One region of the Pelotomaculum isophthalicicum JI genome, then DNA from elsewhere that is predicted to be linked to it. Evidence: riboswitches for the same ligand, from Rfam matches in the RefSeq annotation. Region 1 holds a riboswitch; each other region holds the start of a gene.
The links. A riboswitch is a leader RNA that binds a small molecule or an ion and turns the genes downstream of it on or off. The one in region 1 is predicted to bind molybdenum cofactor.

Region 1 (7,969 bases):
GAGATTTCTATATAGGTCGCAAGTGTCAAAGACCCGGGTATATAACGCGCCTAAATGCAGGAATTCCAGCCATTAGCTGAATTTCGTGATTTTATTAAATAAACATAATGTAAGTATGACATACTAAAAATATTGTAAATTAAAAAAGTATCATTGTATAGCTCTTACCGCGTCCACCCGGCCTGCCATCCGCGCCTTTTATCACCAGTGCTGTATTTCAACCATGCGCTACTGGGATAAATGCACGGATATAATGTTGGCTAAAGGTCTCGCCATCCGGCTACCTTATATAATTACCGCAAGCGTAAAAGATTTTGTAAAAAATCAGTCATTCTTAACCGGTTTTTTGGGAGAACGTCGTCCTCTACTGGCGCGGGAAGTAGAACACCTCTACTTTAATCTGTTTAATAATATCATAGGCAAGTACTTGCTGACAGGTTTTAAACAGGTAGCCAGTTCGGAGAAGGTGCGTTCCATTATGGTCCGCGGTATTAATATGGCTGACAAATTTATTGAATCATTTGGCTCAACCTTAAAGAAAGAAAATATTCTGATACGGGAATTATGCCTCATCAATGGCGGAAGTATGAGACATGACCTTGCCGCAAAATACACCCGTATTATTGCAGAAGCAGCTAGTTTTGCCGAGGACAGTTTGAATATCATGATAGAAAACGGTTGGTTTGAAGAACCGCCCCGTGCCATCGACCGGAGCGAGCTGACTGAACTGAAACACTAGGGGATTATTTTTAGCATTAAATAGCAGCTTAATATAAAAAGAGCCCGGAGGCTCTTTAATAAACAATAGAACTAAATTTAGAAATCCATAGGTGGCATATGGGTCTCCTGAGCTATTTCGGATACCATGCCTGGTGGCTTCACCGGTGCTCCCGCGTCTCCTGGAGATCCCACTAAACCAATAAACTGCTGACCCGGGCAGGCGAAGCCGCCTAGTGTGCCGCACTGTGAACCGCCGAATTGGAAGGGTCCGCATGCGAATGTGAATGGTCTGCAAGGTTGCCCGAACTGGAAGGGTCCGCATGCGAATGTGAATGGTCTGCAGCCGAATTGGAAAGGTCCGCAAGGCTGCCCGAACTGAAATGGGCCGCAGAGGAATATCGGGCATCCACCGCCAGTTGAGGGGGGACCGGGAACGTATCTACCCGGACAGGCAAATGAAAACGAACAGAGATCCGGTGGCCTGCAGATATAACTCTGACTGCAGGTGAAAGCCGGAAAGCCGGTACAGGCAATTTCTGCTTGTGGATCGCTTCCCTGTTGCCCCATGGGATCATTATAGCTATCCCGAAACTTTTGTGCCAATACCTCCATATTTTCTTCGGTCAGAGAACGTTTTACCGGTTCCCAGATAATTTGGACTCTATCAACAGGGATGGTCCCAACGCCACTATCGGTTTCAAGACGTACACATTTCTGGTCGGTTGCTATTACAGTGCCATTAAGTATTCTTCCGTTGGATAGTTCAAGAACAATTTTTTTGCCTTTATTGGCTTGAAGTCTCTCTAACAATTTTGAATTCACTCCTTTCCATGGATATTTCATCCTACAATGTATGTTTATGTTGCGATGATTTAATTTGTTAATATGTATTAACAGTTTGTAGCAGGAATCTGGCAATAATGGGCGAATTAACTTATTTGTTTTTAAAAAAATATCTCCGAGCCAGACAACCTAAGCCCAAGTATGGGTGCCTGGCCGTCAGGGCGCGTTTGGAAACGAATGCACCTCCCATTGTGGAAAGGAGAAGAGGGCTCTATTTATTTCCGCTTTGTTCCTTCAACATGGGACAAAGTTTTATTTTTTTAAAATCATGGTTTTTACGCTCGTATGTTGTGTAGAATGGTCAAGCTTTTTTTCGAATTTGAGTGAAGGGAGGGCGGAATATCGCAGTCGCGGAATAAACCTTAGCAAAATTAATAATTAAAAGGGGAGATTTGTGTGAAGACAAAAAAATTTGTTGCTCCGTTGCTGGTAATGCTTTTAATTTTTGTTTTGGGTGTATTGCAGGGATGCGGCAGCCAACCGGCACAACAACAAGCCGCGCAGGTTCAAAATAAAGATATGATTTTAGCCACCACAACCAGCACTCAGGATACCGGGCTGCTTGACACGTTAGTTCCGGTGTTCGAGCAGAAAACCGGGTATAAGGTAAAGACTATTGCTGTCGGAACCGGACAGGCTCTGACTATGGGTGAAAAAGGGGAAGCAGATGTTCTTCTGGTCCACGCGCCGAAAGATGAAGTGAAACTTGTTGACAGTGGTGTGGGTATAAACTACAAACTGGTCATGCACAACGACTTTATCATCGTCGGTCCCGCCGGCGACCCGGCAGGCATTAAAGGAAGCAATGCCGTCGATGCATTCAAAAAAATAGCCGGTACAAAGAGCATCTTTGTATCCCGCGGCGATGATTCGGGAACCAACAAGAAAGAAAAAGAAATTTGGACTAGCACCGGAATTAAGCCGGAAGGCAGCTGGTATCAGCAGAGCGGCACAGGTATGGGCGCGACTTTAAACATCGCCAATGAGAAACAGGGGTATACCTTGACTGACAGAGGAACTTACCTGGCGCAACAAAAGAATCTCAAACTGGATATACTGGCGCAGGGCGACAAGTCGCTCCTGAATATTTACCATGTAATGCAGGTCAATCCGGAGAAATTCAGCAAGGTTAATAAAGACGGCGCTAAGGCGTTTGTTGATTTTATGATTAATCCGGATACCCAAAAACTAATCGGGGAGTTTGGCAAAGATAAATACGGTGAGCCGTTGTTCTTCCCTGACGCGGGGAAAAATGAACAGGATCTGGGCAAGTAATAGTTTTTTTGGGAAAAAGGGCTGTATCCTTTACGGATACAGCCCTACAGGTTATAATATGATTTAACGTAAACGCAATTACAAGGGTGTGTTAAAGTGCATGAATGGGCGCTGGCGGAATCAATAGTATTTACTGTTAATGAAGAGGCTGATAAAGAAAGGCTTAAAGATATAACCATGGTCAAAGTCAAAGTGGGTGAATTGCAGCAGATAGATCTGGATATATTTAAGTTTGCCCTGGAAAATGTCCTGCCATTGTCCAGCATACCGCTGGATATGAACAGGATAGATATTGAAATAGATGAGAGTACTTTAAAATGCAAAGTTTGCCGGAATGAGTGGAATTTTCGGGAGGCCGCCGGCAAGTTGCCGGAAGAGGAATCGGAGGCAATCCACTTTATCCCGGAAGTTGCGCATATTTATATAAGGTGCCCCCGCTGCGGCAGTCCTGATTTTGAAATTGCCAAGGGGCGCGGGGTTTGGATAGATTATATCAAAGGGGAGAGGTAATGGACCCCAGGCTAAACATCATCGATAAAAGGTTTGAAAATGTCCAAAGAATAATTGCCGTATCAGGAGGCAAGGGGGGTATCGGCAAGAGCTTGACTGCTTCCACCCTGGCGTTGATCTTAACAAAACAGGGTTTTCGGACCGGCCTGCTGGATTTGGATTTCTGCGGGCCTTCCGACCATGTGATCCTGGGCATTGAAGGAGTTTTTCCGGAAGAGGACAAAGGAATTATCCCGCCGGAAGTTCTAGGCGTCAGGTTTATGTCGATCACTTATTTTGCCGGCTATAATCCTGTCCCATTGCGGGGTGGCGAGGTTTCCAACGCGATTATTGAAATGCTCGCGATAACCAGGTGGAATGAATTGGATTTTTTAATAATCGACATGCCGCCCGGTACTGGTGATCCGGCCCTGGACATTATTCGTTTGATTAAAAGAGTAGAGTTTCTTGTTGTCACCACCCAGTCGCGGGTAGCCTTGGCAGTGGCGAAAAAAGAGCTGCAGGTATTAAAAGAGCTTGGGGTCCCTGTCGCCGGTGTGCTTGAAAACATGCGGCGAAAAGAACACTCTACCGTAAAGGAAGAGTTGAGTAGCTGCAAGGTTCCCTTTCTCGGCTCAATATTGTTTGATGATAACCTCGAAGATGCTCTTGGAGACCCGCGTGAATTGCTAAAAACGGATTTTGCCGCTAAGTTGGAAAGAATAGTGAAAGCTGACTTGATCCAATAAATATTGAACCGAGCTGAACATCATTAATAATCCTAAAAGTATAAGTTTGCTCAATATGGCATGGCGCTTACTTTACTAGCGCAACATACTATCTTATTGTTTGGGAAATTATGCTTTTCGGGTAGATTTGGAGGATTGGCGGCAGTGACACGACAGGTTCAACCGGGTGGCAAGACCGTTTCACGCTACCGTATCGTGATCAAAGGCGTTGTGCAAGGGGTGGGTTTCCGCCCCTTTGTTTATAACCTCGCGCAAGTCTGGGGGGTCAAAGGCAGCGTGTTAAATTCCAGCCGGGGAGTGGTGATCGAGGCGGAGGCTGAAGAAAACAACGTCGCCGGTTTCTTAAGTGAATTAAAAAACAACCCGCCTCAACTTTCCAGAATCAGCGACTACCAGTTAAGCAAGATGCCGCCGGCCGGCTATACTTCTTTTGTTATTTTAGCCAGCGACCCGGGTGATGAAAAAGAAGCGCTAGTACCTCCGGATGTGGCCATATGCGCGGATTGCGCCAAAGAGATTATTGACAGGAAAGACCGGCATTATCAGTATCCATTTACCAACTGTACAAATTGCGGCCCGCGCTTTACTATTATTAATGAGATCCCCTATGACCGGCCGAAAACTTCCATGGCTTCTTTCTGTATGTGCGACCAGTGCGCCCGGGAGTATCATGACCCGGCGGACCGAAGGTTTCACGCGCAGCCGACAGCCTGCCCGGTTTGCGGGCCGCATGTGGAAGTGCTTGACAGTGCCGGGAGAAATGTGGCCGGGAAGGAAAACTGGCTGGAAACCTGCTGGAACATCTTGCAAGATGGAAAAATTCTTGCTTTAAAGGGACTCGGCGGCTATCACCTGACCTGTGACGCGAAGAACAAAGAGGCTGTGAAGGCTTTGCGCCGGCGCAAAGGGAGGGACGCCAAGCCTTTTGCCGTGATGTGCCGGGACCTGGAGACCGTTCAAAAGTACTGCGTGGCCGGGGAAAAGGAGAAAGAATTATTAATTTCCCCCCTGGCGCCGATCATCATATTAAGAAAACACTTGCAGACAAGGCTGAATGAGGGCTTGCCGGAAGAACTCGCGCCCGGTTTAAAAACCTTGGGAGTAATGTTGCCGTACACGCCTTTGCACCTGCTCTTGTTTAGCGGGCCTTTAGATATGCTGGTAATGACCAGCGGGAATTACAGCAACCTGCCCCTGGTTAAAGATAACAGCCGGGCGGCGGGCGAACTTGGCGGCATCGCTGATTACTTCCTCCAGCACAACAGGGAAATAGTCAACCGCTGCGATGATTCCCTGATCCAGGTTGTTGACGGGGAACCCCATATCTACCGCCGCTCCCGGGGCTATGTCCCGCATCCTGTGCTGGTGCCCCGCGGGGAGGATGAGCCGGTCATTCTGGGGATCGGCGGGGAGATGAAGAACAACTTTTGCCTGCTCAAGAAAAATCAGGCCTTTATGAGCCAGTATATTGGGGAGATTGACAGTCTGGAAGGAGAGGAAAATCTTTTAACCAGCTTTTTCAATTTGCGAAAGTTAACTGACGCGATCCCCGAAGTTGTGGCGTATGACGCTCATCCGGGCTACGCTTCCGCCAGGGTGGCCCGCCAAATTCCGGCGCGGGCTTATTTTGAGGTGCAGCACCACCATGCCCATCTGGCCAGTTGCCTGGCTGAAAACGGCCTGGGTAACGAAGAAGTGATCGGGGCGATTCTTGACGGTACCGGCTACGGTACGGACGGCAACCTGTGGGGGTTTGAGATTCTAACCGGGAACTATGATGATTTTCAACGCCGGTTTCACTTGGCCTATGTCCCCCTGCCCGGCGGCGAAGCGGCCATCCGCCAGCCTTGGCGCACGGCGGTGGCTTACCTGCTGGCTTTTCTGGGCGAAGAAGGGAAAAGATCCGCCGGTTTAATTTTTCCGGAGAAGAATCTTGATGTTATTGAAAGAATGGTGGCCGGCGGGTTTAATTCACCGCTATCCTCGGGTTGCGGCCGGCTTTTTGACGCCGTATCCGCCCTTTTGGGCATATGCCGGGAAAACACCTATGAGGGACAGGCGGCCGTGGAGTTGGGGGAAGCCATTCAGGAAACAGCGGGTAATGATGATATGCAAACTTACCCTTACGAAACAAGAGAAGGAATAATTTGGCCGGGTCAGATGCTGGCGGCGATAATAGATGATAAAATGGCCGGAGTGCCGGTGCAGTCGATATCCGCCAGGTTTCACCGGACCCTGGTGAGTATGGTCGGTGAGGCGGTTGAGCGGGTATCCGGCGCTACCGGCATAAAAAAGGTAGCTTTGAGCGGCGGAACGTGGCAAAATCAGTATCTGTTCCGGACCGCGAAACAATATTTCAGCGCTCGCGGGTTTGAAGTGTTGTATCACCGGCAGGTGCCGGCCAATGACGGCGGAATAGCCTTAGGGCAAGCCATGATTGCGCACTGGAGGTGGCGGAAAAGATGTGTTTAGGCATACCGGGCAAAGTGGTGGAAGTAAATCAGGCGGAGAGTTGGGCGGTGGTGGAGAGCTTTGGCGTGCGTAAGAAAGTGGGTATCGCTTTAATTGACGAGGACCTCGTTCCGGGGGATTATCTGATGGTGCACGCGGGCTACGCGATTGGGAAAATCGACATGGAGGATGCTCGAGTCTCCCTGGAGCTATGGGAGGAGATATTGCATGCTCAATAAACTGCGCGACCCGGAGCTGGGCAAAAGAATTCTGTCCAAGCTGGTTCCCCTGGCCCGGGAAGCCGCCCGCCTGTTGGGACGGCCGGCTATATTTATGGAGGTTTGCGGCACGCATACCATGGCGATTGCCAGGAGCGGTTTGAGAAGCTTGCTGGCCGGCAGCCTGGAACTGAGAAGCGGGCCGGGCTGTCCGGTTTGTGTCACTGATCAGGGAGACATAGACAAAGTTATCGCCCTTGCCGCCGCCAGACATGACCTGGTTATCGGCACTTTCGGGGACATGCTGCGGGTGCCGGGGACAAACTCCTCACTTGAACAGGAGCGGGCTCGCGGCGCGCGGGTGGAAATATTTTATTCGCCGGCGGAGGCGGTGACCTTTGCCGCCGGACATCCCCGGGATGAAGTGGTTTTCCTGGGGGTCGGCTTCGAAACTACCGCGCCCGCCGTCGCGTTAAGCGTTGCCGCGGCTAGAAGCCGGGATCTGAAAAACTACTCGGTCTTATCGTTTCACAAAACGGTTCCCACTGTTCTGGAAATTTTGCTGAGTGATCCGGAATTAAAAATTGACGGGTTGATTCTGCCGGGGCATGTTTGTACGGTAACGGGGAGAAAGGCCTTCGATTTTGTCTCAACCAAGTTTAATGTGCCGGCTGTTGTTGCCGGATTTGAGCCGGTCGACCTGATGGAGGCGGCTTATTTGTTGCTGAAGCAGATCGTGAGCGGCCGGGCTGAAACTGTCAACGGCTACCCGCGCTTGGTCCGGGAAGAAGGGAATAATAAAGCGAAAGAAATCATGAAAGAATATTTTAAGCCGGTAGATGTTCAGTGGCGCGGTTTCGGCATGGTTCCGCAAAGCGGTCTGGCGCTGCAAGAAAGGTTTTCTTTATATGACGCGGCCGTAAAGTTCCCGGTTGAAGTTTCAGAATCCCCGCCGCCCAGGGGCTGTGCCTGCGGCGATGTCCTGAAGGGGAAAATAGTCTCGTCCGACTGCCCGTTATTCGCCAGGAAATGCACTCCTTTACAGCCGGTGGGTCCTTGCATGGTTTCCACAGAAGGAGCGTGCGCCGCTTATTATCAATACGAGTGGTCCAAGACGGGGTCTAGAGGAAATATAGGGGGGTGAGGAAATGGCTGAAGAAAAAGACAAGGACATCGTTTTGCTGTCCCACGGAGACGGGGGACTGCTTACCCATCAACTCTTGC
Region 2 (7,969 bases), on a different contig from region 1:
CCCCCTCCGCTACAACCGGAAGCAAAAGCGAGAAAATAACCGACAGAAAAACCGGGAACTGCCTTGTCGTTACTTTTAATTTCACCTTTTCTTCTCCCGATACTTAAATATTAACTCATTAAGTAAATTCGATAAAAATTGCCAATATCCTTTAACAACTGAAAATATATGAATTATATCTACCGGCGCATGAACAAGTTAACAATTATCGTAAGCAGAATACTTAGAACAACACAAGTTACCACGGGAAAATAAAAGCTAAAGTTTTGCTTCTGAACGAATATATCCCCAGGCAGGTGCCCCAGTCCGAACAATTTGCCACCGATCAGGAGCAGCCCGCCAATTATAATCAGAAACAGACCTAAGAGAAGGATCATCTTGCCGAATGATTCTAACATATCATGCACCCACCTCTAAATACATGATCCAGCCATCAGACTGTCAGATGTATGGCAATTATATACCCAAGTTAGCTTTTTTCCCGCCGGACGTCTTAGCGCCGCGGCAATAACGTTCTTTTTCACTATATATGCAGCCGCAATATTGCTGCCTGTACATACCCAGTTTCTTTGATAAACCAACAGCCTCACGGTAGCCATTTCTAAAATCGGCGTAGTAAAACGGGACCCCATATCTATCCCCTATCGCTTCACCGGTTTCCCTGATCAAATCGTGTTTCTGGTAAGGACTTACCAGCAAAGTTGTGCTAAAGTAGTCAAACTCTCCTTTTCTAGCCACCCTGGCCGCTTGGCTTAGGCGCATTGAATAACAAAACTGGCAACGTTTTGACTCTCTATGGACAATACCTTGTAAGAATTCCTCCAGTTGATAATTATTATCAAAAATAACATTGAGGCCTATATCCGCGGCATACTTCTCCAGAGTTTCCTTGCGCCTTTCAAATTCGGTATATGGGTGAATGTTTGGATTATAGAAATACCCGTAAATATCCATTCCTGTTTCTCTCAATTGCTGAACAGGGTATATTGAGCAAGGACCGCAGCAAATATGCAACAATATTTTCATTATAAAACCTCCAAACGTCTTGTCTCCTGCTCCAGTTCATTTAGTTGTTTTCTACATATCCGCCAACATATCCGTCTCGAAGTTAGTATAAACATTTTGCACGTCATCGTGTTCCTCAAGCGCATCTATTAATTTTACCATCTGTTCCGCTTCTTGTCCTTCCAGTTTGACAGTGTTTAATGGAAGCTTAGTAACCTCCGCATAGGCTATCTCGACACCGGACTTTTCCAGGGATTCTTTTACCGTCATCATGTCACCGGGCTCAGTTGTAATCTCATAGGATTCATCATCACTTACCTTAAAATCCTCCGCGCCCGTTTCAATACTCAACAACATCAAATCATCTTCGCTATATTTGCAGTTTGCTTTCTCAACCACAATCAATCCTTTTTCCTGGAACATCCAGGCGACACATCCGGATTCACCCAGACTGCCGCCGTTTCTTGAAAACAGATATCTTATTTCACTTGCCGTACGGTTACGGTTATCGGTCATTATCTCAATCATTACCGCAACTCCGCCGGGTCCATAACCTTCATAGTTAAACTCCTCATAATTTTCACCGCCTAGTTCACCCGCTCCCTTTTGTATAGCGCGCATAATATTCTCATTCGGGATATTTGCTTCCTTGGCTCTTTGAATAGCGGTTTTAAGTTGCATATTGCCATCCGGGTCTTTACCCCCTCGTCTCGCGGCAACCATAATTTCTCTGGCCAAGCGTGTAAACAGTTTACCCCGTTGAGCATCTACTTTAGCTTTTTTGCGTTTGATAGTAGCCCACTTAGAATGTCCGGACATCAAAACTCCCCCTTCATGACAGGCATACAATGCGTTATATAACTAGTATGAATATGTTTAAACTAAAAAAGCGCAAAGCGCTTAACTATTCCCAAAATATTTTAGCATATAGATTATCCTCACGCAAACGATATGTTTTATAATACCAAGCACCTGTGAAATACCGGGTGTTATAATCAAAACCCGCGAAGAAATCGCCGTGACTTCGTTCATGCCATTGGAATACAGTAAATTTGGAATACAGTAAATTGTCTGCGATAAATTTTACTCAACTTGATTAAACCAAGTTGACTTAAACGGTAAACGTTATTAATATATTTAGTTAATAAATTTAATAACGCGCTCCGAGTTAAAACACCTAAAGCGAGAGCTATGGCTTTTAACCACTGGGTGCAAATGGAAACATCTGTGCCTCCCGTCTGGAAAGGAGATTTTCTTTCTGAGTCTTTTATTAAAAGACATGAAAGAATTGCTAGAAGTTAAGGCAGTTTCCAGACGGAAATTGCCTTTTTATATGATTTTTTAAACACAAATTGTCGTGTGTCGAGGTTAATATGCGCGTAATAATATTTTTTTCTTTATTAATTATTTCCTCTAGTTATTTTTTCTTCCAAATATATAGGCGTATTTGTTATATTCGCTTGGGAAAACCGGAAAATTGTAGTAATCACCGTCTGGAAAGGTTGCAATATTTCTGTCAGGCTGTTTTCCTGCAAAAAAAGATTGCGGAATATCCTCTTTCCGGCATTTTCCACGGTTTTATCATGTGGGGTTTTATTGTTTTAATATTTAGCAGTTTGGACATGGCGGCCATAGTTCTTTTTAAAGCGGAAATAACATTCTTGGAGCATCCATGGTTCTTGTTTTTAAGAGATCTTTTTATTTTATTGGTATCAATAGGGATTATTGGTTTTACTTTTCGCCGCTTATTTTTAAAACTTTTTAAACAAAACTGGTTTCATAGTTCATTTAGGAATTATGCTATTCCTATTTTAATTTTTTTCATTTTCCTTAGCGAACTCCTTTACTTATCCATTCATTCCATATTAATGGAAAGAGCATTGCCTGGCGCCTGGCTGGTTGTTGCTTTTTCTGACAGGCTTTCTTTCCTTGGCGCGCCTGCCTTGCTCATTCTCATGGAAATAAGTTGGTGGTTTCACTATTTAACGATTTTTTCTCTTCTATTTATTATTCCAAACTCTAAACATCTTCACCTTGTCTTTGCCCCTTTTAATATCTATTGGCGTTCTTTGCGTACGAAAGGATCCCTTCAGCCGGCTTCACTGGCGGAAACAAGTAAACAAGTACGCGGTGTAAACACAGTTGATGATTTTACCTGGAAGCAGTTGCTTGATACCTTTAGCTGTGTGCTTTGCGGGCGCTGCCATCGGGAGTGCCCGTCGGAACGTAGTAAAGAATGGTTAAAGCCCAAAAGACTAAACGGTTTTATCCGCACATATCTGGAAGAAGAGGGTTCTGAGCTTTTAAAAAACAAACCTTCAATAAAAATGGCAGGCGACCTTTTCCACTATGATTTTATTTGGAGTTGCACTACCTGTGGCGGGTGTAACGAAGCTTGCCCCGTATCTATTGACCATCTCTCCAAAATTATTGATATGCGACGCGGTATCGTATCGGAGGGAAAACATATCCCCCCTGCCATGAAAGAGTTTTTTAATAATCTTGAGCAATCGGATAATCCTTACGGTAAACCACGAAAACCCGGTCACGACTATATTTGGGCCGGTGAATTAGGGATTCCAAGCATTTCTGAAAAGCCCGATGCCGATTATTTGTTTTTTGTCGGCTGTCAGGGAACTTTTGACAAACCAACCCAAAAAGCGGCTGCGGCTTTTGCCAAAATACTGCAATCAGCCAAAGTGGACTTCGCAATTCTCGGAAAGGAAGAGCGGTGTTGCGGTGAAACGGCCAGAAGGATGGGTAATGAACCTCTTTTTCAAAAAATAGCCCAGGGGAATATTTCCAGTTGGGCGAAGTACGGTATCAATAAGATTATTACCTTCTGTCCCCACTGCTTTAATACCTTTAAAAATGAATATCCTCAATTTGGCGGGAATTATGACATCATTTCACACGCGGCTTTTTTGGCCGACCTTCTGCGGCAGGGCAGACTCCAGATTACCCACCCGCGGAATACTGCCGTTAACTATCATGATGCTTGTTATCTGGGGCGATTTAATGATATTTATGAGCAGCCCAGGTATGTATTGAGATCAGTACCTGGCGTGCGTTTAATAGAAATGCCCAGGAACAAAAAGGGATCATTTTGCTGCGGTGCCGGCGGCGGACGTTTCTGGACCAGGTCGGAAAGAGAAAACCCGATAAGTGTTAATCGAGTTAAAGAGGCCTTGGCTACAGAGGCTTCAATGGTTATTACCGCCTGCCCCTATTGTCGTACTATTTTTAAGGAAAAAACAGAGCGGCAGGAACCAGGTGACATTATGGTTCTGGATATAGCAGAATTATTGCTCTCAGCCCTTTCCGACTAATCAACCCCACATTTAGTATTTTCCAGGTGAGTCTGTTCGCTTGATATAATTTCTTGGAAAGCTTGGTTGATTAGGTCTGATTCTTTAAAGGAAAATAAATATTTTTATCGAATATATAGCCAATTTAACGTTTTGGGAGGTGGTGGCATATAATGGTAAATAATATTTCCCGTAATGATCAGATAGACTTTTTAAATATAACTACCGAAGATTTAGCGCTAATGGGTAAATTTAAGGATATTTTTATCAAAGAAGCTGATCGGGTTGTAGATGCATTCTATAATCATATTCTGAAATATCCTGAGTTAAGAAACTTAATAGAAGCCAAAAGTACTGTTAATCGTTTAAAAGAAACTCAAAGAAAGTATTTTATTAGTTTAGCCTCGGACACTATTAATGAAGATTACGTGAAGCAACGGCTTTATATCGGCCAAAAACATCGTGAGGTGGGCCTTTTTCCTAAGTGGTACATAGGTGCCTATCAAATATATTACAAGGAAATATTTAAAATATTACAAAAAACTTGTAACAATGAAAATAATACCGAATTTATTCAGGCAAATATTGCTTTTCAAAAACGTTTAAATTTTGATATGCAACTAGCAATAGAAAATTATATTATCGATCAGCTACGGCAGTTAGTAGCTTTTAATGGTGATATTGAGTCAGCGGCTGCTATTATTGGAGAAATAGCAGAACAAACCAATATGGTTTCATTAAATGCTTCAATAGAGGCAGCAAGGGCTGGGGATAACGGACGAACTTTTGCTGTTGTTGCCGCAGAAGTAAGAAAACTTGCCGATCTTTCAGCAAAATCTGCTAAAGACATTACTAGTCTGGCACAGAAAAATAGAAAAACAATTGAACAAATGGGTAGTGGTAAATAAATACACCTCCCCTTGCAAAATAATGGTATAGTAATCCAAATCACTGTTTACAAAATAAGCTTGTCAACAGTGTTAATTAAAGTTGGATACTGCGGCTTACTTATCTGTGCATCGGCTCCTACCGCTTCACCTTTATGTAGCAGATCATCTGTTATTAGTGATGAAAAAATAACAACGGGTAATTTGGCGAGTTCCGTGTGTTCTTTAATGCGTTTCGTCAAATGGTGTCCGTCCATTTTGGGCATTTCGATGTCAGTAATCACTAACTGAACTTGTTCTGTAAAATTTGCCCCCATATCACTGAAAACCTTTTCTAGATAATTCCAGGCTTCTAACCCGTTATTAGCTAATATCATTGATTTAACGACAATATCCTCAATAATACTAAGCTCTTTATTCATACTATCCAGTTCATCAGGAGTGGCTTCTACCGTTAGGTTTATTATGCCACGATCACATTTAGAATAAGGAATTCCACTACGAAGTAAAATTAATGAGCCATATTTCGTCAATATTTGCTGTACTTTGGGTGCATTTTCTGATTTTTGATTAACTAAAATACCAATAATACAAACATGTTTTTCCATTGCCCTTCCTCCTTTTAGATCTCATTTTATTTAACTAGCCATTATAGCGTCCTTTCATTTTAGATGATGTACCATCCACAGCATAGTTTTCGAACCTGACTTCGAAATAGGCCTGTGGATGTGCGCAAGTTGGACAGACCCTTGGAGCTTCTTCACCATAATGGACATGGAAATTCCTTATACATCGAAGTCCACTCATAATTTTCTCCTTCTGCTGCTGTTTGTAGATTTAATTCCAAAATAATTCCTCCCTCAAAAAGCTTGGTTAATATGCCCCGGAATCCGGGTCACTTAAATCTTTTTCCGTAACTGGGTGTTTAAAAATGATATACGTCCAGACCTGGTAAGCGATCACAATGGGTATAAAGATGGCCACCACCAGCGTCATGATCTTCAAGGTATATTGACTGGCCGATGAATTAAAGGCCGTCAGGCTATACCTCGGGTCAAGACTTGATGGTATCAGGTTGGGAAACAGACCGATGACCCCGGTGAAAGTGACCGTCACAATCGTCACACAGGAGGAGAAAAAAGCCGCTACGGACTTTTTCCCGGATATCAACATTTTCATGCCTAACAAAGCGATTACAGCAGCGGCGGGAACCGCGAAGCAGGCCGGACTGCTCATAAAGTTAATATAAAGCTTCGTAGCAAAAGCGGTAAGAACCAGGAACCCCGCGGCTGCCAACAGCAGGAGCCACCACAGCTTTGCCGCAAGCGCCCGGGCTCTGGCTTCTAATTCACCTTCCGTCTTGACAGAAACCCAAATGGCTGCGTGCTCCAGGAAAAGCAGCAAAAAGAGCGATCCGGCCAGTAGGCCGTAAGGGTTCAACAGAGTCAGGAGACTCCCGTGGTAACCCTGGGCGTCCATTGGTAAGCCCTGAAAGATGTTGCCAAAGGCTACACCAAAGAGCAGGGCTGGTACAAGGCTACCCAGGAAGAGTGCGATGTCCCACGTCTTCCGCCAGGAATCCGAATCGACCTTGCCCCGGAACTCAAAGGATACGCCACGTCCGATCAGGGCGAACAAAATGATTAAAAGCGGCGCGTAAAGATAGCTAAACATGTAGGCATACGTTGTTGGAAAGGCGGCAAACGTCACGCCGCCGGCGGCAAGGAGCCAAACTTCGTTGCCGTCCCAGACCGGGCCGACAGTGTTGATCAATATCCTTTTCTCCATCTCGCTTTTCCCAATAAAAGGGGCCAATATTCCCACTCCCAGGTCAAATCCGTCGAGCATGAAATAGACCGCCCAGAGCAGGCCCCACAGGCCAAACCAGAGCATCTGCAATTCCATCACCGCACCTCCCTATAACGGTATTGTCCGGCCGGACGGCATGCTGTGCCCCATCTCTTCGGCCGGGCCATTTTTTGAGAATTTCACCAACAGATAAATGTCTGCCACTGCCAACAGGCCGTAAAATATTGCGAACCCCGCCAGAGATGCAGCCGCCTGTCCTGCCGTGATATTCTTAGACACCGCGTCGGACGTTTTCATCAAGCCGTAAACAATCCACGGCTGCCGCCCTACTTCCGCCACCAGCCAGCCCAACTGACAGGCTAGGTAGGGAAGAGGCATGGAAAAAACCATGATTTTTAAAAACCACGTTTTTTTCTCCAACGTTTCCTTTCTGGAAAAAACATATCCGGATACTGACAGGAGTATAAACAGGGTGGTCAGCCCCACCATTAACCTGAAACTGACAAAGGTTAAGGTTACGGGCGGGCGTTCGCTGACCGGAAAATCTTTTAAGCCCTGCACCGTGGCGTGCGGGTCATGCTCGGCCAGAATGCTCAGCATGTTGGGTACAGGCAGAATTTCCATTGTGTTTCGTTCTGTTGCCTCGTCCGGTATGGCAAATATGTAAATTGGCGCGCCTTGGCGGGTTTCCCAGATAGTCTCCATAGCAGCAAACTTGGTAGGCTGGGTTCTAGCCACCTCCCGGGCGTGCCAATCCCCGACGGCTACTTCCGCCAGGCAGGACATTAAGGCAAAGGCAGCGGCAATTCGAAACGATTTTTTAAAAAAATCAAGGAAATTATTCTTCAAAATGTGGTACGCGGACACTCCCATTACGAAGAAAGCTCCTACCAGGTAGCCGCCCAGCACGGTGTGCAGGAATTTTGACCAGGCGTAGCCGGATAGCGCCACCGCGGCGAA
Region 3 (7,969 bases), on a different contig from region 1:
GCATACCTCCAGGCTGTTCGACCTGCGCCGTTATATTGTCTCGTCGGGGAAGAACGTGCCTGGGAAAATCAAGCAAGCCATTGCCGGCATGGAAAATTACGGCAACCCCTGGGGTGTCAGCCGCGAAACCGGATATGACCTGGCAAAAGAATTGGAGATGCCAACCCTGGCCGAAAAACCCGACGCGCAGTACCTTTATTTTGTGGGCTGCGCCGGTTCGTTCGATGAGACGGCCGGGAGAGCAGCCGCCGCGTTTGTTAATATATTGAAGAAAGCAGGCGTCAGTTTCGCCGTGCTCGGACGTGAAGAATGGTGCTGCGGCGAGACGGCCCGCCGGATGGGAAATGAGCACCTGTTCCAAAGGATCGCGCAAAAGAATGTATCGCTTTTCAACAAGTTAAATGTAAAGAATATTTTAACTGCCTGTACCCACTGCTTTAACACTTTGAAAAACGAATATCCCCAGTTCGGCGGGAGATATAAAGTCATCCCGCACTCCGTTTTTTTAGCCGGCCTGCTGCACGAAGGCAGGATCAAGCCAGGCAAAAGTATCGGCAAAATAATTACCTGTCACGATTCATGCTACCTGGGCCGTTACAATAATCTTTATAATGAGCCGCGGGAAATTCTGAAGTCCATACCGGGCGTCCGCCTGGCCGAAATGCCCCGTTCCAGGGAAAAATCTTTTTGCTGCGGCGCGGGGGGAGGCAGGTTTTGGATGAAAAGCGGGCCCGAAAACTTGATCGGCCAAAACAGGGCCGGGGAAGCCCTTTCGACCGGAGCCGAGGTGGTCTGCACGACCTGTCCGTATTGCTTGGCCACTCTTTCTGAACAAATCAAGGTTAAAGGCGTTAATAACAGTATCAAAACCCTGGATATAGCTGAAATTCTGGAAATGAGCCTCTAACTGTTGATATGAATAATTTGTAAAGGGGTGAAAGGTTTAACTTATATGGAGGCAAAAGAAGTGTTGATAAAATATGTGAAGGAAACGGGTGGGACAAAATGCTTTCTCGGGGACGACAGCAGCCGGGAGGATGTGCGCGCGACCATGGTGCTTGCCACAGCCTGCCCGCTTTACAAGGATGACAATGAGGAGGAAATCTACCTGGAAGGCGTGCTGACCTGCTACAACTGCCGCTACCGCAGGTGGACGCGCCCCGGATTCAGCTGTTTTAAGAACTTCCCGGTGATACTCTCGACAATTAATAATTCTATATAGACTAAACGAGGTAATGTTATGTCGTTAAATAAAAAAATTATAATCAGCATCGTTCTGATTATTTTAGCCGTAGCCGGTTCCTACCTGTTGGAGAACCTTTCAAAAGAGCGGGGGCTAAAATCCGCCACGGTGATCAAGATGCAGGAGAACAACAACCTTGTCGCTCTCATGGGTGTCGATGTGCTAAAAACGCTAAAAGATCAGGAGTCCCCCGGCGACAAGGATGCTAAAGGTCTGAGCCTGCTGTATGCCATGGGAGCGGCGGGCATCGGCGAGTTCAATCAAATCGAGGTTAAAGGCGTGGACAACAAATCTGTTTTCCAGGCAAATAAGAACGAGATTACCAGGGACTATCTCTTGTACTTTACGGATCATGGAACCGTTAACTTGTGCCGGAAAAATGACTATCAACGTTTCCTTGTCGAGGATGTCAGTGAAATCAACAAAATAAATTGATAAAGAGGTAACTGCGGTGGAGGATACAGCAAAGAAATACCAGGAGGAAAAAGCGCCGGTAGCGGAAAAATTCATTTTCAGGCTCGGACTGGCCGATGTGCTCAGACTGACCATGTTCGGGACACTTATCTCGATCACCAAGGACATAACCAGGCTGCCGCTGCACCTGCCAGGACATACCAGCATATATTGGATGGGGATCCTGGTTCTGGGCAAGGGGCTGATCCCCAAGTTCGGAGCGGGAATAATCATGGGCATTGTTTCAGGTGCGCTTGCCGTGCTGTTGGGGCTGGGGAAAGAAGGAGTGTTTGTATTTTTCAAATACTTCGTTCCGGGGTTATTAATCGACTTTCTCGCCCCGGTATTTTACAACAAGCTCGAAAACCCTTTCGTCGGCGCCATCTGCGGCACATTGACCAGCCTGTCGAAATTAGTTGCGAACCTCGTTCTGGGAATATTGCTTAAGATGCCGATGGGATTTATCGCCCTGGGTCTGGGGTTCGCCTCGGCTTCCCATGTTTTGTTCGGCGCCGCGGGCGGACTGATCGCCGCGGTATTGATCAAGCGGCTGAGGCCAAGATTATCCACCTGGGAGTGAATGAACATTATTGAACTGATCGACGTCACAAAAGAATACGACACCGGCCATTCGGATAAAAAACGCGCCCTCAAAAACATAAACCTGGCCATCCGGCAGGGCGAGTACGTCGGGCTGATCGGGATGAACGGGTCCGGGAAAACCACCCTCGCCCGTCTCATCAACGGCCTGATTCAACCCACGGCGGGCAAGGTGTATGTAAACGGACTGGACACGGCGGACAGGAGTTCTCTTAACGAAATCAGGCGCCAGGTGGGGATGGTCTTTCAAAACCCCGACAACCAGATTATCAGTTCCATCGTGGAGGAGGATGTCGCCTTTGGCCCGGAGAACCTGAGACTCCCGCCCGCGGAAGTAAAAGAGCGCATCGACTGGGCGCTGCGGTCCGTCGGCCTGGCGGAACTGCGCCATCACGCCCCGCACTTGCTTTCCGGCGGCCAGAAACAAAAAGTAACCATAGCGTCAGCCCTGGCCATGCGGCCGGCCTGCCTGGTCCTGGACGAACCCACGTCCATGCTCGACCCGCGCGGCAGGGAAGAACTCATTGTGAACTTAAAAGAACTGAACGAAAAGCACGGCATCACGATCATCCTGATCTCGCACAACATGGAAGACGTCGTCCATGCACAGCGCCTGATTGTGCTCAATGAAGGCGCCGTTTGCCTCGAAGGAGCGCCGTGGGAGGTTTTTACATCAGAAGAAAACCTCATAAATACGGGTTTAAAACCGCCCGAAATCGTCCAGTTGGCCAACGGCCTGAGAAAACGCGGCCACGCAATCGATAAAAAAATCATCAGCATGCGGCAGATGGTGGAATATATATGTCAATTATAGATGTGAAAAACCTAACCCATACCTACTTGCCCGGCACTCCTTACGAAAAAAAAGCCCTGGATGACATCACCCTTTCCGTAAACCAGGGCGAGTTCCTGGGCGTTGTGGGAGCGAACGGTTCCGGCAAATCAACGCTGATCCAGCACTTTAACGGACTGCTCAGCCCAACCAGCGGGGAAGTGACCGTTTGCGGGCGGGAAACATCCGACAAAAAACACAGGAATGAATTATGGAAAAAGGTCGGCCTGGTTTTCCAGTACCCTGAGCAGCAGATCTTCGAGGCCACCGTCTTCGAAGACGTGTCCTACGGACCCAGGAACCTGGGGCTTGGCTCCGCGGATATTGAGCGCAGAACAATGGAAGCGTTGGAAAAAGTCGGCCTGGAACCGGGCACAGTGGCGGGACTGTCGCCCATCAGTCTCAGCGGCGGCCTGCGCAGGCGCGTGGCTATAGCGGGCGTGCTGGCCATGCGGCCGGAGATCCTGGTATTGGACGAACCGACCGCCGGCCTTGATCATTCGGGCCGGGAGATGATCTTGGAGCTGATCAAAAAACTGCAGCGGGAAGACCACATCACCATAGTGATGGTTTCTCACAGCATCAGGGAAATAATCCTGGTTGCCGGCCGCGTCGCTGTTTTGGAAAAAGGGAGATTAGCCGCTTACGGCGACACGGAAGAAGTCCTGCGCCAAAAAGGTTTCCAGAACCTGCCCGGCGTCATGCTGCCGGACTACCTCCAATTAATTTATACACTAGCCGGACGCGGCCAAAACGTAAACCCCGGAATCGTCACCCTGGCGGAGGCGGAGCTGGAAATAGCAAAACTCCTTGAGGAAAAAAACAAATGAAACAAATGAAACAAACGAAACAAAAAAAACAAGCGAGAGGTCTGAAGCTGGGCCAGTTCGTCCTGGGCAATTCGGTCATCCACCAGCTTGACCCCAGGACCAAGATCATCGGCTGCTTTGTCGTCATCTTTTCAGTATTGATGAATTTCAAGTGGTACGTGATCCTGCTCAATATCTCCATCATCATAGCGGTCATTTTATTGTCGCAGGTAAAAATAGCCCGTATTCTGCGCGGCTTGCGCAAGCTGAGGTACTTGTTTCTGTTTTCGTTTATCTTCCAGGCAATTCTCACATCTGGCGAGCCGGTTTTTCACCTGGGCGGCGTTAGTGTGACCAGAGAGGGCATCGCCCTGGGCACGTCCACGATCTTTCGCCTGCTGATCCTGTACCTGGCTTCCTCCCTGCTGACTATGACCACGTCGCCGCTGAAGCTGGCCTCCGGGATCGAGTCCCTGCTCTCGCCACTGCGCTATCTGAGGATACCCGTGAGCCAGTTTTCCATGCTTATCAGCACCGCCTTGAGATTTATTCCGACCATCATCGAAGAAGCGGAGACCATAACGCGCGCCCAGAGGTCCCGCGGCGCGCAGTTTAACTCACCTAAAATTATCACCAGGCTGAAAAGCTATACAGCCGTCCTGATCCCGCTGCTGGCGGCGTCACTGCAGCGGGCCAACGACCTGGCCGTCGCCATGGAAAGCAGGTGCTACACCGGCGGCTCCAGCCGGATCAGAACCGGCAGCCTGCGTTTTAAGGGAAAAGACAGACTGGCGATAGGGTTTGTTTCCCTGGCCTTCGTGCTGTCAGTTGTATTGATCTAATTAGGGGACATTCCTCGTCAGTAAAAGAATACCTATAATTGAGGTGTGTCCCCTTACCTTAGAGGAAAGAAAGGATGATAATCCGTGTTTGCCGGCAGAAAAAACCTTTTTGTGAAGTCAGCCGTCTTATTGCTGTTGTTTTTATTCTTTGCCTCCGCCGCTTTTGCCGCCCAGGGAGGGGAAAAATCATCTTCCCCAGGAATACCCGGTCAAAAGCCGTTAAGTTTTGTTTCAATTACACTAGTTGACGGCGGCGGCAATGTGCAGGACGCCGCCGACGTACCCACGGAACCGAAATTCAAGCTGGAGTTCGACAAGAACGTGGTCAACAGCACCATCTGGGGGATTAACCAGAATTGCTTCAGCCTGTTCTCCGAAAACGGTGAGAACATCCCCGTTAGCGTGACCAAAGTGGATGACAGCATCGATTTTTCCCAGAGAAACAACGTATTCGTCCAGCCGTCCAGCCCTTTAAGTCCTGGAACATCATATACTTTAAAAGTGTCGCCGGACCTGAAAGCGAAAAATGGCGTTTCCGTCCTCGGAGGGACCACGTCCGGCCAGGGGTTAAACATTTCCTTCAAGACCCAGGGACAGGCGATATCACAGGCGGTAACGAAACCTGTTACGCAGCCTGCGGCACAAACCACAGCCGCCACCCAGCAGCCGGCTTCGCCTGATTCCCAGCCTGCCCTGCCGGGCGAAAAGAACGCCGCACAAGCAAACAGTGAGACCGCGCAGCTCCAGGCCAACGCCGGCGGCAATGAGGCAAATACCGGTCAGGAAAACAAGTCGCCGGGAGCGGCGGCAGCCGGGCAGCAGCAAGTTGCCGGGAATACAAGCGGGGAAAGCGCGGCATCCGGGCAGACAGGAAAGCCGGAGAGCCCCGCGCAAGCCGGTATGGGACTGGATTACACCAATTTGCTGACTATCCTGACCGTCGTTTTAATCGCCGGCTGGATAGTGGTGGAATTGTTTGTCAAGAAGAAAAAAAGGAGTTAATTGTAACACCGACTCTAAGATAGCAATAGTTTGTCTTAATCTAAAAATCTTTTGCAATTTTTTTGCAAAAGATTTTTCGTCGACATGGAATGACATATTTCTCATCAGTTGTATGATAAAATAAACCATATTGATTATCATAGTGGTAAATGAAGATTAATTTACCACCGCTAGGGACGAAAATTTAATAATTTTATCCGAGTCTAACCGCCTGTGGCTACGGCTATGGCGGCAGACCTTCAGGGTTTAACTGGAAACGGTTAAGCCTCCCGGTATGGAAAGGATAGGTTTTTTAAGAAGAAAGCTTTGTCTTTTTTATTAACCGGACAAAGCTTTTATTTTTAATTGAAATTATTCTTTTCGTGATGTGTGGATAAAGTGGGTTTAGGCATAAATAAGAGAGCGATTTGTTATGGTAATATAGGATTATATTTCAAAAAGCGGGACTATTGTCCATATTAATTTAAGACCTAATACTTATTTACAGATTAAGACATTGCAGATAAAATATGTTCAATACTAAGGATTTATCTGTTAATATGACTTAATTATTCATTAAATTAAATAATTTGTATTTTTAAACTTAAATATTTCTTTCCGAGTCAATTAACCTAAAGCGTATAACCATGGTTTTTGGGCCTGCAGGGTGCGCCGGGAAACTAACGTGCCTTCCATTGCGAAAAGGAGAGTTTTTGATCTGGCTTATGATGCCGGGCGAACTTTGTTTTTCGCAAAGCTTGCCCGGCATCATTTTTATATAAGTGACCTTTGGACATACATTAGCGATGGTATTAGGGCCGTAGCGCTATATGCCCTAAGGTTGCCGAAGGCGAATTTGTTGTCACAAATACGTTGCCGGAAGTGATGAGGAAAAAGGTAAAACAAAGGCAATAAAAGGGTAACCGATTGAAAAAAAATATTTTTAGGAGGGAAAAGTTCATGTTTAAAAGCAGGTTTTTCAAAAAGAGCGCCAAAATAGTCTCCCTGTTGGTGGGAGCGACTATGCTGTTCGCTTCATTTGCCCCGGGTGCTTTCGCCCTGAACTACAACGGCAACGGCAGCGGCGCGGGCAACAAGGCGTTTAACTGCAACGGCTACAGTTACACGCAAAGCACCAAAACCTTAAAGATCTTCTTCAGTAAGCAATCAGTTAACACCAATGAATTTGATTCGAGCCAGTTTATAGTTACAAGGCAATATGACAGCTCTAACCCGTCGTTCAGTTACTCCAAGAATTCGGGAAGCGGCTGCAGCGGTATTAGCGACAGCAACCTCAACAAGGGGACGACCGTAACCCTGACCTTTGATAACGCGCTGGCTTTCAACGAGCTTTACGACGTGACGATCAAAGCGGCTACCGTTGCTGACGACAATCTTTTGACCCTGGGCAACTACCGGAACAGGAGCGACTTCACCTTCACTTTCAGGACTCCTTTAAACGTCACTCCTGCAAATGACAATGCTTTCAGTGATAGTGTTGCGCCAGTTGTCACCTACACTGTGGGCACCTCAAACGTGCCTTATGAGCCCAACGTGGGCGTCATTTTTGACCGGCCCGTCAACTCCACCACTGCCGCCACCTTATTAAGTTTAAGTGATCCCAACGGCCTGGTGGCAAACTATAAAAAAGGCGGTACGGCAGTTGTCTATGACGACACTATCGATGCCTACGCCGTTTCAGGTGCCGAGAATTACAAGCCATTTGCCAATACCGCGAACACCTTCTTCTTCTTCCCCGAGACGGTCCAGGGCAATACCAATACCTGCTATAACCGGGATTATTCCGCCGGCACCCACAGCTATACCCTGGACGTGCCGCCTGTCACTGACATAAGCGGCAATTCCTGGACCCATGCCCAAATAACCAACAACCAGCTCAGTTTCAGCTCACTTAGCAACGACCTCCCCGCCTGGTTGGACAACAGGCCCACGGTTGATACTCCAACCAGCACCACGCTGACAGTGCACTGGAACGCCAGCGGCATCACCAATTCTAGCGCAACCGAAGCGTATGACGTCTACTATTCCACCAACCAGTGGACGGGCTTTACGAAACTTAATGTAAGTGACATCACCGGTACCGCTCCTTTCTCATTCGTGGCCGGGGACACTTCGGATAATAGTGCATATGAGCTAAGCCCTCTTACCACTTATTACTTCCGAGTCGTGCCCAAGAATACCACCTACA
Region 4 (7,969 bases), on a different contig from region 1:
CGGTAACAGACAACGCATCGGTCAGCGTGAGCCAAGCATATAGCCTTACCATCGACCAAACGGCGCTCAACATCACGACCACGGCACTGGCAAACGGCCTGGTGAATAGCGAATATAACGCCGGTATCGGTGTCACCGGCGGTACATCACCGTACAGCTTCAGCTTAACCAGCGGAGGCCTTCCCACGGGGTTAAGTCTGGCTAGCAACGGAACGATCAGCGGCACCCCAACTACCGCGGGCACCTGGAACTTTACGATAACAGTAACAGACAACGCGTCGGTTAGCGTGAGCCAAGCATTTAGCCTTACCATTCAGGCCTAAACCCGGCTCATCGGCAGCAACCGACCAACGGAAAAATATAGCCATAATTTAAACCCCACCTCTTCTATATAAGATAGAGTATTGATGGTGGGGATTTTTATTTTGAACCAATCGGCGTTTATGGGGGCAAAATGCTTGATATTGTTAACTGAAGTTGAAGTTTGCAGTAATGATACTGAAAAAAGCCTTCTTGATAAAAATGTTAAGGATTTACATTAATCTGTATAGGGATATAATTATACTCAAACGGAGTCGGTGTTTATATTAATTTCATGATTAATTGGAGGGATAATATGTTCAGTGAAAACAGTAAACCCGTGGGACTAAAAAAAGTTAACAGCACTGTTATATTGACTATTGATAATCCACCAGTAAACGCCCTAAGCATTGAAACCCTTAATGCTATAGATCAAGCTCTAGACCATATTTTGGCGGAAAGAGAGATTAAGTCCGTAATCATAACCGGGGCAGGTGGCGCTTTTATTGCCGGATTAGATATCAAGATACTTCTTTCATTAGATGAGGTTTCCGCGCGAAATTTTATGCACCGTGGTCAGAGTATAATGCAAAAAATCGCGGATTTACCCATTCCAACCATAGCTGCTATTAACGGTCCGGCGCTTGGCGGGGGAAGCGAGCTGGCATTGGCTTGTGACATTCGCTTAGCCGATATCAACGCTCGCCTCGGATTTCCAGAAATAAACCTTGGTGTTATGCCAGGTTTTGGAGGAACTCAGCGGATATCCCGAATGGTTCCCTTGTGTAATGCGTACGGAATGCTATATACCGGAGAATTAATTACTGCCGGGGAAGCCTGCCGGATAGGGATGATCAATCGGGTGGTCCCCCAAGGGCAGGTTCTGAATGAAGCAATCAAACTAACTGAAAAAATAGCGTCTAAAAGGCAGTTAGGAATACAGGCGATAAAACAGGCTGTTAAACTTGGCAAACAGCTTTCTTTACGTGATGGTTTAGCTGTCGAAGCGGAATTATTGGGTAAATTATGTAAGGGTGAAGATGTCAAGGAAGGTGTTAAAGCTTTTTTTGAAAAACGCTCACCTGTTTTTCATGATTAATAATTGAATGTGGCAGCACTGGGGGGGGAACGATGCCCATGTGACTTTATTTCCGCTTCTCCCCCTTTGTTATATAACCAGGCGCCTTAAACGGCCTCTGCAACTTTCTCAAGATTACTCGCAGATGAAGCCAATTCTTCTTTATCCGATATACCAATTGTGTTGTGCACTGTTACTGAAACCCTATACCTTAAACACCTTTCTCTTAAACAGTTCTTGTATTATTATTCCCGCTATGAAGCCGGCGCCCATATTCCAAATGGCAAATCCGGCTGTTGCCAACAACGTATAATAATCACTCTTTTCCCTGCCCACATCACGGGCTGAAGCAGCCAGCTCCAAGCCGGCGAAAAATAAAATTACACCCAGTACGCTCAAAGGAAAAATTTTAAATATTAACAATACCGAACTGCTGAAACATAGTCCTGTTATCAATAAAAAAACACCCACGATTATCAAAGCCCCGCCGGTCCGGGCGCCGAAACGAACGTGTCCGGCCATGCCCCCGGCCCCGTGGCACATGGGGATACCCCCAAATAACGGGGAAATGAGGTTTAGAATCCCCTGGGAAACAGCAATTTTCTTTTCGGTGACAGGCCGTTCAGGAAACAACCTGTTATTTTCAGCTGTTATGGCAATAACAGCGTTACCGAGGGTTAACGGCGCCTGGGGAATGCCCAAAATGAGCGTGCCCTTTACGAAGTCAGTCCATGTGATTTGTCCTAATACAAAGTGGGGCAGTTGGAAATCAAAATGGATACCGGACAATTCCTTAAAAAGCTCAGGATTCCTTACCAGAGCGGCAATTAATCCAAAGATGATTAAGACAAACATGGCGGGGATTCGCCTGCCGGCAAGCAGCATAAAAGTAATTGCCAGAGCGATAACAGCCACGATAAAATCGGACTTCATCATTTTGATACCTTCCATGATAAAGGACAGGCCCAAGCCTAAAACGATACCCCTGACAACCGGTTTGGTAACCATTCGGGAGATAATATCAAGAGTCCCCGTCAGTCCCATGGCCAGCCAGAATATACCGGTAAAAATTCCGGCCCCCCAGACCATACCCGGTGTGATGGCGGCCGCCTGGGTGATTGCGGCGCTGCCGATCGCTTTCATGGGTTGAATAGGAATAGGCGTTCGGTAATACAACCCTGAACAAATTAACAGGATGCCGAATGTAACCAACAAACCCAGCGGCTCTATCTTCATTATCATGATATAGCCCATTGCAAAAGGTATAAATGTTCCCAAATCGCCAAAAGCGCCGGCCCACTCATAACGATCAAAGCGATTACGCGGGGTTTTAACTGCCGCAGTATCAGTGCTTTCCGTTTGAGATATTTAAACTCACCCCTCGCAATGTTTTTTTACCTGCATCTATAATTCAATTCGACAGCACAAACCATAATTCCTATTTAATAAAAATGACTTCATTTTGATTACAAAATGTTTCCCCGGTAAAAAATTGCAATATTCTTCATATTTTGATAAGATAATCACCAAAATAGTGGAGGTGAATAATATGGCAGGTGCAAAAATTTTTGTTCGTGAGCGGCGCAAAGTAGGAGAAAAAGAGAAACAGCCGCGTTATTTTGTGGTGGCCGTGGCGGGCGTGGATCTAAAGATCAAGGCAAAGCATATCAGGAAAATGGAAATAGAAGAGATCGCCGGCGTCATAGGGGCTGACGTTGTATACCTGAAGGCCGGGAAAGACAACAAGGAAGATGATGACCTCGATGACGACGACAATGAATAAAAAAGAAGGTTAGAATATGGCTCTGATCCGTGAAAAGGATAGTAAAAGGCTGCATGTCAAAAGCAAGCTGATGGGCGAGACCCTCGTGGGCAAGACATTTTTAAAAAGTCTGGAGTACAGGGAACCGTTTAAAATCTTGCCCGACGTGAATGTGCTTAAAATCGGCGGCCAGAGTATTACCGACATGGGGGCTAAATCAGTCCTGCCGATTATAAAAGAGATTGTCGAAAACGCCGGCAAACACAAAATGATCATCGCGACCGGTGGTGGAACCCGCTCCAGGCACGCTTACGCCATCGCCATGGAACTGGGTATGCCAACAGGGATAATATCAAAGCTGGGCCAGAGCATATCCGAGCAAAATGCCCTGATGATAAGCATGCTGCTGCTGCCTCACGGGGGGATCAAGGTCGGACACGACGACATTCCAAAACTGGGCGCCTATTTTAACCAGGGCTGCATTCCGGTGATTCACGGCATGCCGCCGTATGGGTACTGGGAGCACCCGCCGGAGGAAGGCCGCATTCCCAGCAACCGCACCGATGTCGGGACGTTTTTACTTGCTGAGGTGATTGGAGCCAGGCATTGCATTCTGATTAAAGACGTTGACGGTTTGTATGCGAACAATCCGAAAGTAGATCCGGATGCCGAATTCATTCCAAAGATTGGCGCTAAAGAGTTGCTGGACAGGGACCAGGACGACCTGGTCGTGGAAAGGGTTGTGCTGGAGCTGCTCACCCGTTCCCAGAACATGAAACAAATTCAAATTGTCAACGGCCTCAAAGAAGGCAACATCACCAGAGCTTTAAACGGTGAATATGTGGGTACCATCATATACAAAGACAAGTAAACAGAATACATTCTTAGGAACATTCATCGGGGACATCCAAACGTTTAAGAGGTTTGTCCCTTTTTCTTTTTCCGTCAAACCCCGCACAGCTTTGGGTAATTTTTTCACCTTAAAGTAAGGCCGCAGTTTCGTTATAGTAACCTATTTAGAACCCTTGCCATAAAATATTACAACATTTAACAATCCGGCAAGGGGGTTTTATCTTGAATTACACTGTGCAAGCGGGAGAAACCTTATTTCTTATCGCTCAAAAATACGGCGTAACCCTGGACGCCTTGATCGCGGCCAATCCTCAGTTAGCGGACCCGGGCCTTATTTTCCCGGGACAGGTAATCAACATACCGGCGCCGGGTCCGGCGACAAGTCCTTTTCCCGCCGGCGCCGGTAAAGAAATGCCGGGAGCGCCGGGTCGAAAGCCGTTGCATTTCATTTCAATAACCGAAGGCGGCAGGGATGTCCGGGGAGCCTCAAATGTACCCGTAAAACCAAAGTTTACCCTGAGATTTGATAAGAATGTTGTAAACAGCAAGGTCTGGGAGAATAACGTAAAAAGCTTCACTCTCGTCTCTCAACGCAATGAAAATGTTCCTTTAAATGTTACAAAGGTTGATGACACCGTTGATTTTTCCTTAAGACAATATATTTATATCGAACCTGTAAATCCTCTTACTCCAGGCACAACTTACACATTGAGCATTTCACCGGGGCTGATGTCATTGGCCGGCGAAACTCTCGGCCAGAGCACTTCCGGCCAAGCTGTGACGATAACATTCAGGACCGCGGGTTAGACCGCGCCGCTTGGCGGAATATATCAGCATATTAATATTTTCTTAACTGCTCTTTGGTACATGTTTGCCACAGGGCGTCTATTTTCTCTTCCGCGCCGGCGGGGAATACAAACAGTACAAACTTGCCTTCCAGCAAAACAGGCTTTACCGTCTTCCCCAGCCTGACCGTCTCATCATTATTCAGCGCCGCCCCATCAAGAACTCTCACCACGTCAACACAGGTTTGGGAGATGATGTCGCGGACGCTGATCACGCCGCTTGCATTTTTTATTTTAAGTTTACCCCTCAAGCGGCCGTCGTTGCCGCTCAGGCGCAGTCCCGCCCCGGCCAGCGCCCCGATCACGCCTTGGCCGTCGCCGCCGTGCTCAGACAGGTGTATCCCAAGCTGTTGGGCAAGATTATAAGCTTCCTGTTTGCTTACAACGGTTTCCTTGGCTTTGCGGCCAAAATCGATCAGGAGCCCGGGCTTGCTTAACCGTTCAGGCACGGCAACGCACAGGCCGGGGTCCGATCCTTCAGCGCTTTCCTGAGACAAAAAATCTGAAGCGAAATCGATTAGAACATCAAGATAAGGTTCAGCTATTTCGGCTTCAAAACACATTGAACTATTGTGGGATGTGTACGGGATGTCAGGGTGTACAAGCAACTGGTGCCGGGTCACCCCGTAGCTCTTTCCCCACCCCAGTTCTTCCATGGTCTCCGATATTTTAGCCGCCAGTTCTCCTGTTCCCCAGTCGCTGTCGATATTGTCGGTGTCGTCAATACACACAATTATTCGCACTTTACCGAAAAACCTCCCTCTTCCGTTCGTATTATACGAATACGCTGCAATCATTGCATATTATCAAAAGTCATTCTAATTAATACTTATATGTTTTAATTCATTCGACATGTAAATAATTATTAAGTGTCAGAGCATAACCGGAAAGTTCTTGAAACAACTGAATCCGGGGCGCGTCCACCTGCGGTAGCGGCAGTTGTAGCAGGTCAGCACGCCTTCCAGGTAGATTTCCTCTTCAACATCATCCTTGTAAAACGAACAGGATGTGGCGAAAACCACGGTCGCGTTAATGCTGTTGTCTCCTGGAAAACATTTTGCCCCACCCGTTTCCTCCATGCTTTTTGATAACACTTCCCTTGTATCCATGATAGTAAACTCTTCACCCCTTTTTGAATTATTTATCTCAACCCCGCTAAAAAGCAATGCCGGGCAAGCTTTGCGAAAATACAAAGTTTGCCCGGCACAGCAGCCAGGTCAAAACTCTCCTTCTCGCAATGGAAGGTATACTGGTTTCCCGGTACGCCCTGCCGGCCGAAAACCATGGCTCAAAAGCTTTAGGTCTTTAGGCTCGGAGAGTAGTATAAAGAATTCCTGAGTAAAAATAAAAGCTTTGCCCGCTGTAAAAAAGGACAAAGCTTTCTTTCTAAAAACTCCTCCTTTCCGCACCGGGAGGTACGGGGGTTTCCCATCCGTACCCTAACGGCTTGGCTACCGTACCTTGTTTGCTTAGGTATGCCAAGCTCGGAGATTCTTTCACACAATATACTTATTCAACACCAACAAACAATTTCCTGCCAGTTTGCAATTTTTTTTATCAATATCGTTCTGCTTATCTGGGCAGCTTGAGGGCGTTCATGATCACTGTGGCCGCCTCGGCCCTGGTAGCCTGGCCCTGCGGCAGGAAGGTATTGCCAGGATACCCGCTAATCACGCCGTTTCGTACCGCCACGGCCACATCCCCGGTGGCCCAGGGAGAAATGTCCGCGCTGTCCGCGAAGGATGTTCCCTGGGAATATAGCGTGGTAAGCCTGGCGGCCTTGACGATCATCGCGGCCATCTGCTCGCGGGTGATTAGGTCGTCCGGCCCGAAGGTATCTTCGTCGTAACCGCCAGCAATCCCGTGGGACACTGCCGTGGCGATGTTGTCTTTGGCCCAGTGATTCCTTGTATCGCTGAAAATTTTGCCGCTTTGGGGCGCCAGGTTGAACGCTTTTACCAGCATGGTGGCGAATTCCGCCCTGGTAATGGTGGCATCGGGCTTAAAGCTGCCGTCGGGGTAGCCGCTGGTCACCTTCAATTCCACCAGTTTCTTGATGCTTGCTTCCGCCCAGTTGCCGGCGGTATCGCTGAAGGTTCCCGGACTGGACGCCTTCGCCACGGCAAACACGGCGAACTTGGCAAAGTGGTTCACCTGCGCGGAGATATCTGAGCCTGCCACGGCGCCGCCGAGGTTGACCCACTTGCCAGCCGCCTCATCGTAGGCGAAAATAGCCGGGCTTTCACCCGCGTCAACCACTGCCGGGTTGAAGCCGAGGGTCAGGGTGACATTCTTGGCAAAGGTGTAAGCGGATTTCCCCCCCACCGTGCACTCGAATACGTCACCGGCCTTTTTGGCATCCGCAGGAGCCGCCGGGGGCGTGTCCGCCTTGCGCACGCTAACTGCCACAGGATCGGCGCCGTTAAGCGCGTTGGCGGGGATCACCACCTTGGCATCACCACCCAAGCCCACCGTCCCGCCGCCCGCCGGGTTAACCATGGCCGAGCCGGTGGTGGAATTGGCGGGGGCGGGCGCCGGTTTACCGGAAGCGGTGGTAAAATCCACTTCCTGCTGCACGCCCGCCGACATGCCGTTGTTGCTGGTCAGGGCCGGGCCGACGATAATCTTGTAAGAACTGGACGGCTGCAAAGGAAACTGGGGCGCCACAAAGAGGTAGTTTCTATTTTTGTCCGAAGGAGTGCCGTCGCCCGCCCGGCTGACTTTGATGCCGACGCTTTTATTGGAGGCGTCCAGCAGTTGAAATACGTTTTGGTTTTTGCTAAAGCGGGCGTCCACCGCGACGTTGGTGGCAAATTTGATCCCGATGGCCACATTTTCGTCAAAGACATAAGGCACCCGGGTGAGCTTCCAGGGCGCCGCGGTGAGTTTTTCTCCAATAGGGCCGGGCGGGGTGGTGTTGCTGCCGGGGTCGTAACTATACACGCCGCACTCGGTAATGAGCGGCAGGTTTTTACCGCCCCCGGTGCCGCCGCCGGTGCCTTTGCCGCCTTCAGCGAAGGCAGCCAGGCCGAACACCGCGCCCTGCAAAAGCATTATAATGGTGCATAAAACAACAATCAGTGGTTTGAATCTCATTTTCAATCTCATTTCCCTTTTCCCCCATACTATGCT

Region 2: linked by a shared signal. The riboswitch ahead of L7E55_RS10060 (heterodisulfide reductase-related iron-sulfur binding cluster) and the one ahead of L7E55_RS13880 (ABC transporter substrate-binding protein) in region 1 are both predicted to bind molybdenum cofactor.
Region 3: linked by a shared signal. The riboswitch ahead of L7E55_RS14365 (fibronectin type III domain-containing protein) and the one ahead of L7E55_RS13880 (ABC transporter substrate-binding protein) in region 1 are both predicted to bind molybdenum cofactor.
Region 4: linked by a shared signal. The riboswitch ahead of L7E55_RS14385 (hypothetical protein) and the one ahead of L7E55_RS13880 (ABC transporter substrate-binding protein) in region 1 are both predicted to bind molybdenum cofactor.

The regions. Positions count from the first base shown of each region.
Region 1 is NZ_JAKOAV010000030.1:33,279-41,247, reverse strand. It holds gene L7E55_RS13890 (DUF3231 family protein) at 224-739, shown strand; gene L7E55_RS13885 (LSm family protein) at 817-1,530, opposite strand; molybdenum cofactor riboswitch at 1,665-1,781, shown strand; gene L7E55_RS13880 (ABC transporter substrate-binding protein) at 1,996-2,838, shown strand; gene hypA (hydrogenase nickel incorporation protein HypA) at 2,935-3,348, shown strand; gene L7E55_RS13870 (P-loop NTPase) at 3,318-4,076, shown strand; gene hypF (carbamoyltransferase HypF) at 4,221-6,548, shown strand; gene L7E55_RS13860 (HypC/HybG/HupF family hydrogenase formation chaperone) at 6,539-6,766, shown strand; gene hypD (hydrogenase formation protein HypD) at 6,756-7,889, shown strand; gene hypE (hydrogenase expression/formation protein HypE) at 7,894-7,969, shown strand, end outside.
Region 2 is NZ_JAKOAV010000017.1:45,463-53,431, forward strand. It holds gene L7E55_RS10040 (SpoIID/LytB domain-containing protein) at 1-85, opposite strand, end outside; gene L7E55_RS10045 (DUF2905 domain-containing protein) at 180-398, opposite strand; gene L7E55_RS10050 (epoxyqueuosine reductase QueH) at 457-1,026, opposite strand; gene L7E55_RS10055 (YebC/PmpR family DNA-binding transcriptional regulator) at 1,078-1,824, opposite strand; molybdenum cofactor riboswitch at 2,155-2,270, shown strand; gene L7E55_RS10060 (heterodisulfide reductase-related iron-sulfur binding cluster) at 2,508-4,334, shown strand; gene L7E55_RS10065 (globin-coupled sensor protein) at 4,487-5,221, shown strand; gene L7E55_RS10070 (TM1266 family iron-only hydrogenase system putative regulator) at 5,269-5,808, opposite strand; partial or broken gene L7E55_RS17590 (rubredoxin-like domain-containing protein) at 5,843-5,977, opposite strand; gene cydB (cytochrome d ubiquinol oxidase subunit II) at 6,074-7,105, opposite strand; gene L7E55_RS10080 (cytochrome ubiquinol oxidase subunit I) at 7,118-7,969, opposite strand, start outside.
Region 3 is NZ_JAKOAV010000033.1:4,349-12,317, forward strand. It holds gene L7E55_RS14325 (heterodisulfide reductase-related iron-sulfur binding cluster) at 1-907, shown strand, start outside; gene L7E55_RS14330 (hypothetical protein) at 968-1,222, shown strand; gene L7E55_RS14335 (hypothetical protein) at 1,241-1,678, shown strand; gene L7E55_RS14340 (hypothetical protein) at 1,695-2,276, shown strand; gene L7E55_RS14345 (energy-coupling factor transporter ATPase) at 2,277-3,110, shown strand; gene L7E55_RS14350 (energy-coupling factor transporter ATPase) at 3,098-3,958, shown strand; gene L7E55_RS14355 (energy-coupling factor transporter transmembrane component T family protein) at 3,955-4,779, shown strand; gene L7E55_RS14360 (Ig-like domain-containing domain) at 4,864-5,781, shown strand; molybdenum cofactor riboswitch at 5,965-6,082, shown strand; molybdenum cofactor riboswitch at 6,365-6,484, shown strand; gene L7E55_RS14365 (fibronectin type III domain-containing protein) at 6,721-7,969, shown strand, end outside.
Region 4 is NZ_JAKOAV010000033.1:19,562-27,530, reverse strand. It holds gene L7E55_RS14420 (putative Ig domain-containing protein) at 1-323, shown strand, start outside; gene L7E55_RS14415 (enoyl-CoA hydratase/isomerase family protein) at 617-1,399, shown strand; gene L7E55_RS14410 (putative sulfate/molybdate transporter) at 1,583-2,746, opposite strand; gene L7E55_RS14405 (hypothetical protein) at 2,928-3,161, shown strand; gene L7E55_RS14400 (amino acid kinase family protein) at 3,178-4,011, shown strand; gene L7E55_RS14395 (LysM peptidoglycan-binding domain-containing protein) at 4,215-4,799, shown strand; gene L7E55_RS14390 (hypothetical protein) at 4,831-5,580, opposite strand; gene L7E55_RS14385 (hypothetical protein) at 5,710-6,030, opposite strand; molybdenum cofactor riboswitch at 6,047-6,166, opposite strand; molybdenum cofactor riboswitch at 6,218-6,339, opposite strand; gene L7E55_RS14380 (S-layer homology domain-containing protein) at 6,410-7,945, opposite strand.